One region of the Vibrio sp. QJM3NY_35 genome, then DNA from elsewhere that is predicted to be linked to it. Evidence: riboswitches for the same ligand, from Rfam matches in the RefSeq annotation. Region 1 holds a riboswitch; the other holds the start of a gene.
The links. A riboswitch is a leader RNA that binds a small molecule or an ion and turns the genes downstream of it on or off. The one in region 1 is predicted to bind lysine.
Positions count from the first base shown of each region.

Region 2: it holds a riboswitch for lysine, as region 1 does, so the genes downstream of both, lysC (lysine-sensitive aspartokinase 3) here and AC3CH3_RS05490 (Na+/H+ antiporter NhaC family protein) in region 1, are expected to answer to the same signal.

Region 1 covers NZ_CM173507.1:1,205,063-1,209,251, reverse strand. Annotated here, with positions in the region: gene hisG (ATP phosphoribosyltransferase) at 1-466, opposite strand, end outside; His leader region at 520-655, opposite strand; gene AC3CH3_RS05490 (Na+/H+ antiporter NhaC family protein) at 844-2,436, opposite strand; lysine riboswitch at 2,549-2,726, opposite strand; gene AC3CH3_RS05485 (H-NS family histone-like protein) at 3,091-3,501, shown strand; gene AC3CH3_RS05480 (inosine/guanosine kinase) at 3,674-4,189, opposite strand, start outside.
Region 2 covers NZ_CM173507.1:346,423-350,611, reverse strand. Annotated here, with positions in the region: gene AC3CH3_RS01690 (PglL family O-oligosaccharyltransferase) at 1-1,000, shown strand, start outside; gene AC3CH3_RS01685 (pyridoxal-phosphate-dependent aminotransferase family protein) at 1,109-2,248, opposite strand; lysine riboswitch at 2,425-2,602, shown strand; gene lysC (lysine-sensitive aspartokinase 3) at 2,711-4,078, shown strand.

The DNA of each region.
Region 1 (4,189 bases):
CTTCAACTGAGCCTGTTAGCATACAAGTGCTGAATTCAACACCCTGCTCATCCATGTAGGCTTTTAGTAGTTGTGGGTAGGTTGTTGCAATACGTTTACCCGCTAGGTCTTGTGGGCCGTTGTATTCTTCATCTTTGTTGATAGCGATAGAAAGGCGGCAACCACCGAAATCTAAACGACGTAGTGTGTGAAATTGCGATGGCTCTTTTAGAGCAACGCGGTCTAGGCGAACTTCTTCTAGCTCATTTTCACCAATGAAACCTAGGTCAACCACACCGTCCATGATAAGACCTGGGATGTCATCATCACGAACCAGTAACAAGTCGATTGGCATATTAAGTGAATGAACCACTAGGCGCTCACCCATGATGTTAAATTTAACACCACATTTTTTAAGTAAGTCTTGGCACTCTTTACTTAAGCGACCTTTCTTTTGAATTGCGATTCTTAGGCGTTGTGTCTGCATTGCTGTATCCCTGTGCAAATATTTGAATTTATTGATTATTTAAAAGTGCTAAAACTAAAAAACCCTCGGAAGACTTTGTCGTCCCGAGGGTTTAAATCTAAATTCTTTGACTTAACCTCCGGGAGAATTCTTGCTCCCGGGTATACGTAAATCTCCCCGAAAGACTAGATAGGGTGATGATGGTGATGAATGTTCATTACTAATTTACGCATACTTATAAGCTCTTAGGTTGTTTGCTGTCTTGTCTCCACACTAACTAAGCTGACATCCTTTTTCAACCATTTATTCGAACTTTTTTCACTAAAACTCAAATTAATTTAACAGGTACAAAAAAGGGAAGCCGCAGCCTCCCTTTTCATTATTCAATCAGATGATGATTAGCTGTTGCACGTCGCCATTTTGCAGCGAGAGAAATAAGCCAATGCAAAGCATACAGCAACAAACGTTAGAGACGCCGCACCAAATGCGATGCCAGTTGATGATGTCATACCTAAGGTAATGAAACCAACACACGATACGAAGGCCACAGACAGCGCATAAGGAAGCTGAGTCGATACGTGGTCAATGTGGTTACAACGAGCACCGGTAGAAGAGAGAATCGTCGTATCAGAGATTGGAGAACAGTGATCACCAAACACAGAACCCGCAAGAACCGCACTTAACATAGGCAGAATTAGAGCGATGTCAGAGGCTGCAGCCATGTCACCCGCGATAGGAAGCATGATACCAAATGTACCCCATGATGTGCCTGTCGAGAATGCCATCAGGCCAGCAAGAAGGAACAAAATAACAGGTAGCCAGTGGTAATCAATGTTACCTGTTGCTAGAGAAGAAAGGTAAGAACCGGTTTTCATGTCACCGATAACAGAACCGATAGTCCATGCAAACACAAGAATCAGGATAGCGCCAAACATAGAGCTAGCACCGATCCACATTGTTCTTGCGATATCAGACATTGGCAGCTTTTGCTTAAACACTGTCGCTAGCGCAACAAGCAGGCCAACAACACCACCGTAAACAAGAGACTTGCCTACATCTGTATTTTCAAACGCACCAAGCAAGTTGAATGCTTGACCGTCAGCGGTAAGCGCTTGACCACCGGTATAAAGCATTGCAGCTACCGTCGCTACGATTAACGATACGATTGGCATAACGAGATCAGAGACAGAGCCGTTTTCACTCTCTTGAATGTCTAGCTCTTCATTTAGGTCGTGAGCTTGCTTTTGATCGTTGTCACCTTCAAAGCCACGGCCTTGAGATGCTTCAATTTCATGCTCACGCATCTTACCAACATCTAGACCGAACCAAGCCACTGCGAACACCATTAGTAGTGCAAACACAGCGTAGAAGTTCATTGGGATAAGACGAACGTAAGCGCCCAATGCAGAATACTCTGTCACACCGTGTGTTACTAAGATGCCACCAATGATAGTGATGATGTAAGCACCCCAGCTAGAAGCAGGCATGATCACACACATAGGAGCAGCCGTTGAATCTAGAATATAAGCAAGCTTAGCGCGAGATACATAGAAACGGTCTGTTACAGGACGAGAGATAGCACCAACTGCTAGGCTGTTAAAGTAGTCATCTACAAAGATGAATACACCTAAGAAAGCAGCAAGTAGTTTTGAGCCACGTTTGCTCTTAACGCGAGACTGTGCCCATTCCGCGAATGCGCGAGTACCGCCAGACAGTGTTAATAATGCCGTTGTCATTCCAAGAATTATTAGGAATGCAATGATGCTCATGTTCCAAGTGTTGATGCCACCATCTTCGATGAAAACACCAGATGCTTTAGTAAACACGTAACTAGCTGCGTTACCTACTGAGTAATCAGCAAGTAGAATCGCACCCATGATGATACCGACACCCAAAGAAACCAATACACGGCGGGTAACAATAGCAAGACTCAAAGCCACAAGGGGCGGAAGCAAAGATAAAGGTGATGTTGCAAAATCTATTAAATTCATGATCTTCAAAAACCAGTTTTTTATTTGGCTAGAGATCTACTGCAGACAAACTTGATACGGCTGACCAAGCTCATGTTGAACTAAGCGAAAGGGAAGTGAACACTTCACCCAACCCTACAGTAGCGCTCCATAGTTTAAAATTAAGACTATGGCAGTGTTGTACCTATTGAGCACAACCCCAGCAAATTGCTTAGATATACAATTTACTTCGGCAATTACACCTTTCATTCCCGTTCATTGGCATCACCCCAACGGAAGTTACTTTTTATAATTGCACCTCTACGTGCGATAACATTATTAACCGTGTAAACCAGAGTTTAACAACAAATTAACCAACGTCTCGCATCAGGTAGCCGCAATTGTACTCATCAAGAGCAACAATGCAACATATCATTCCGAGAAAAATAGCTTTTTGTTAATGAACTAATCAATAGAAGAATAGTCTACATAAGTTCACTACTCCACCAGTCACATATCACTTTTTAAGATAATCTTAATATTTATTATAAATTCGATAGAAATACAGCTCTGAATTTTCAACTATTCATCTCACTTTTATATTTAAATATATAATAGAAGAAATACTATTTGTTTTATTCCTAGGCTCTGTTTATTATTAGGAAGATTATTTAGTTTACCTTGATGGAAAATATCATGTCTGAATTAACAAAAACTCTATTAAATATCCGCAGCCTTCGTGCGTTCTCACGTGAATTAACTCTTGAGCAACTTGAAGAAGCGCTAGACAAGCTGACTATTGTTGTACAAGAGCGTCAAGAGTCTGAAGCTGAAGAACGTGCTGCTAAAGCAGAGCAAGAAGCTAAGCTTTCTGCTATTGCTGAACAAATTGCAAAAGACGGAATTGATGTTGCCGATCTTATTGCTGCACTTTCTGGTGAAGCAAAATCTAAAACAACAAAAGCTAAACGCGCTCCTCGCCCAGCGAAATACAAATACGTAGACGCAAACGGCGACGAGAAGACTTGGACAGGTCAAGGCCGTACGCCTTCAGCTATCCAAGAACAGCTAGATGCTGGTAAATCTCTAGAAGAGTTTGCTATCTAAACATTTAGTTTACTTGGTGGGTAATCAATTACACGCTAAGCAATAGAATTAATATTAAAGTCGACTAAAGTATTATTTACGGCTTCAATATGTTCAGAAACAAAAAAGGCTCCTTTCGGAGCCTTTTTTATATTTCGCTATTAGAAATATAAATGAGAACGATAAAAATATCTTATCTTTCCCAGTATGCTTCTTCTAGGCTATCTTCTCTTTCAGGAAGGCCGCGAGACAAGCGTGGTGAGTGCTGAACCAACACTTCATAACTTGCACGGTTTGAATATTTACAAACTTGTGAAAAAGATGAATACGTTAAAAATGCATGTTGATGCTTGCTAGAGTTCGGCACATTTTCTTTATGATATTTATTTGCTGCCATATCATGTAATAAAGCCGACAACGCAGCATCACCTGCACCATTGGTATTTTTGATCTTTTCTGGTCCACCCATGTATGGCGCAATGTGCGAATACACTTTAGTTGGGTTTTCACATAAATCTTTATGCGCAGGACGGCTAAATTCAAAACGGTTGAATTCCGCAATTGAACCTGGAAGTAAAGGCAATGACGTTTCACGCTTCGCTGCATCTTCTGTATAACCAGCCATAAATAGGCCAACAGGTCCCGCAGTACATAGAACAAGGTCTACCCAGTCTAGCGCTTTATCTGATGCAGCCAATGGATCGCTTTC
Region 2 (4,189 bases), 860 kb from region 1:
CAAGAAACGCTTCTACGGATGGTGCGCATCAGTGCTCGTCGGTGTCGTCGTCGCTTTTTCGGTGATCAGCCTAAGTGCGACTGATAGCCTCGCTAGCAAGAAAGCGAACCTAGAAAGCCCGCGCGCTTATACGTTCCCACAAGCTCTAGATATGATGATCGAAAAGCCATTCACAGGTTATGGTTACGGGAAATTTGAGTCTGAATACACGCTATATACGGCTCGCCAGCATCAACTTAACTCGAATTATCACCCCGGCCTTCCATCCATGGATCACCCTCACAATGAGTTTCTTTTTTGGGGCGTTGAGGGCGGAATAGTACCAATCATCGGGATCTTGATTGCTGCAATATTGGTTATGTCACGAATAGCAAGTTCTGCAAAGGGAACGCGTCTAGCCCTGCTCGCTTTATTTATCCCGATCCTTTTGCACTCTCAACTTGAGTATCCTTTTTACCACTCGGCGATTCACTGGATAACATTCATTATATTGATTTACTGGGTCGATCAGCGCTCTTCCCGACATTATCAACAGTCGTTCAGTATCATCAGTAAGACCCTGTTTAGAGTGTCGAGCTTAGTGCTCCCTATCTTGATCAGTTTTTATATGCTGAGCGCCCTTCACACCAATTATGTACTGACTAAATTTGAACTGTCTAAGCCTAAGAACCCAGATATTCTTAAGCAGGTAACGAACCCCGTGGTGTGGAAAGATCGCTACGATTGGGATATATACAGCACTTACCTTAATATTGGCCTCTACAAAGCCGACCCAAGTCTTATACAGTCTTACATCGATTGGTCACTGGAGATCATTAAGAGCAAACCAAGACCGGCTTTCTACAGCAATCTGATTCTGGCGTATCAAGGCCTAGGAGAAGAAAGTAAAGCAGAACAAATTCGTAGCGAAGCGAACTTTTTATTCCCTAACAGAGACTTTTCAAAGGTTCAGTATAAGAAAGTGTCACAAGCAGAAGATAACGTTTCGTCTGCTGAATAATGTTTAGACCTCACAACTAAAGCACCATTTAAATAGGAGCTTGGGGGTAGATACAAAAAAGCGCACGTTTCCTCGTGCGCTTTTCTATTTAATTTCAGTTTATTACAGCTATTTCAATACATCTTTTAGCGCTTTTAGACACAACGCGACATTCTCTTTACGAGCGCCGTAGCCCATCAAGCCGATACGCCATGCCTTACCAGCCAAAGAGCCTAACCCAGCACCGATTTCAAGATTATATTCTTCTAGAAGCTGCGTTCTGATCTGAGCTTCATCAATTCCTTCAGGGAAATACAGTGCGTTCAGCTGCGGCAAGCGACTCTCTTCATCAACCACAAACCTTAACCCTAGCGCTTCTACGCCTTCTTTAAGCTCTTGGTGCATCGCATGATGACGAGACCACGCATTATCTAGGCCTTCATTTTTCAACAAAACCAGCGACTCATGCAGAGCATAAAGGCTGTTCACGGGTGCGGTATGGTGGTAGCTACGCTTACCTTCTCCACTCCAGTAACCCAATACTAAACTTTGATCCAAGAACCAGCTTTGTACTGGTGCTTGGCGGGCTTTCATTTTATCAACCGCACGCTGAGAGAAAGTCACTGGAGATAGCCCTGGCACACAAGACAGACATTTTTGGCTGCCAGAATAAACCGCATCAAGCTGCCACTCATCAACTAGTAATGGCACACCACCTAGAGACGTTACTGCATCAACAATCGTTAACGCATCAAACTGACGAGCGATAGCTGAGATAACTTGAGCATCCGATAACGCGCCAGTAGACGTCTCTGCATGCACAAATGCCACAGCAACAGCATCGGGATTTTCTGCCAATGCTTGTTCTACCTTTTCAACTGAAACGGGCTTGCCCCATTCGTCATCAACAAGGATGGCTTGGCCACCACAACGCACCACGTTTTCTCGCATACGCTCACCGAAGACACCGTTACGACAAACAATCACCTTTTCACCAGGCTCAATCAAGTTAACAAAACAGGTCTCCATACCCGCACTACCCGGTGCAGAAACGGCAATCGTAAATTCGTTTTCAGTCTGAAAAGCGTATTTAAGAAGCTGTTTAAGCTCGTCCATCATCGCAATAAACAGCGGATCTAAGTGACCTATGGTTGGACGGCTCAAAGCCTGTAACACTTGAGGTGAGATATCTGAAGGCCCCGGCCCCATTAACGTTCGGTGTGGTGGATAAAAGCTATCGATAGCAGTAGTGAGTGTTAAATTAGACATGTACATCCCTTACGTTAATGTTGTGAACAATCCACCCTAAAGCAAATTGATTACCTCAGCAATTAGCCATAAGTATTGAGGTCAAACCACTGTCACAGAATTGTTAAAATTATTTTTCAATTATCTCAAGTTACAGATTGACATTGTTACCGCAAACACGTTCAATGAAACGGCTATCTAGCAGAAGAGGAGCACTGCCCAGGCAGATGTTTTGTGGAACCGCATTTCCAATACAAAACATTTATGGGGAGCAGTGCCGAGATAATAAAAGGATGCAGGACCTTTATTATCGGTTGAGCGGGCTGAATCCCTTCAACTGTCGCCATTTCTATATGGTGAAGAGCTTCTGAGGTTACTATTCTAATAATTCCTCTCTTTTTGCTCTAAAACTCTCTTCGAAAAACATCGGACGTTGGATTACCCAACCGTAATTTTATTTTAGGAAGTCGTGGGAGATATATCGTGAGTGCATCTAATGTAGCTGGTTCTTTTAATGTCGCTAAGTTTGGTGGAACAAGTGTTGCCAACTTTGAAGCAATGAGCCGTTGTGCTGCCATTATTGAAAACAACTCAAATACGAAACTGGTCGTAAGTAGCGCGTGTTCTGGCGTGACCAACTTGCTTGTAGAGCTCGCAAACGGAGTTCAAGACAAAGCTCGCCGCCAAGAATTGATGACGCAATTAGCTGACATCCACAATGCTATTCTTGACCAACTTGCGGATCCAATCAGCATCGAAAAAGAAGTTCACAGCATTCTTGATGACATTGCGAGCGCAGCAGAAGCCGCATCATTCCAAGCAAGTACTAAGCTGACAGATCACCTTGTAGCATGTGGTGAGTTGATGTCGACACACATCCTTGCTCAAATCCTTCGCGAACGCGGAACACCTGCGGTTCGTTTCGATATCAGAGAAGTGATGCGCACCAATGATGATTTCGGAAAAGCAGAACCACAGCTAGAAGAGATTACTGCTTTGGCAAAAGAGAAATTGATTCCACTGTGCCAGCAACAAGTTGTCGTTACCCAAGGCTTTATCGGTGCTGATAGCGAAGGTAACACCACGACCCTAGGTCGCGGTGGCAGTGATTATTCAGCTGCACTGATTGCCGAGTCGGTACAAGCGATTGGCTTAGAGATCTGGACGGATGTTCCGGGTATCTATACTACCGATCCACGTATTGCTCCTAAGGCCTCTCCTATCCCAGAAATCAGCTTCAGTGAAGCATCGGAAATGGCAAACTTCGGCGCGAAGATCTTGCATCCATCGACACTAGTGCCTGCACTACGCCACCAAATCCCTGTTTTTGTTGGTTCATCGAAAGCACCAGAGCTAGGTGGTACTTGGATTCGCCAACAAGTTGAGAGCTCCCCTCTATTTAGAGCGCTTGCCCTACGCTGCAACCAAACCATGGTTACGCTACGCAGTGCTAACATGTTCCACGCCTATGGCTTCTTAGCAAAAGTGTTCGAGATCCTTGCTAAACATAAGATCTCTGTCGATCTTATCACTACCTCAGAGATCAGTGTGTCACTTACTCTGGATCAAACAGACACATCAGGTGGTGCTCCTGAGTTACCTGAAGCCGCTCGCCTTGAGCTTGAAGAGCTGTGTTCTGTCGATATTGAACACGACCTATGCCTTGTTGCACTTATTGGTAACAACATGAGTGAAAGCAAAGGCTATGCGAAGCAGGTATTCGGCACTCTTGAAGATTTCAACCTACGAATGATTTGTTACGGAGCAAGCCCACACAACCTGTGTTTCTTGCTAGATGAATCTGTTTCTAAGCTGGCGATTCAAAAACTTCACCAAGAGTTATTTGAATAGACAGTCCGTTTATCATCGACAGATAAATAACTAAATCACAGATACAAAAAGGGTTGCTATTCAGCAACCCTTTCTCTTTTTACTTTACGAATCAAAGCTCTTCATAGATTC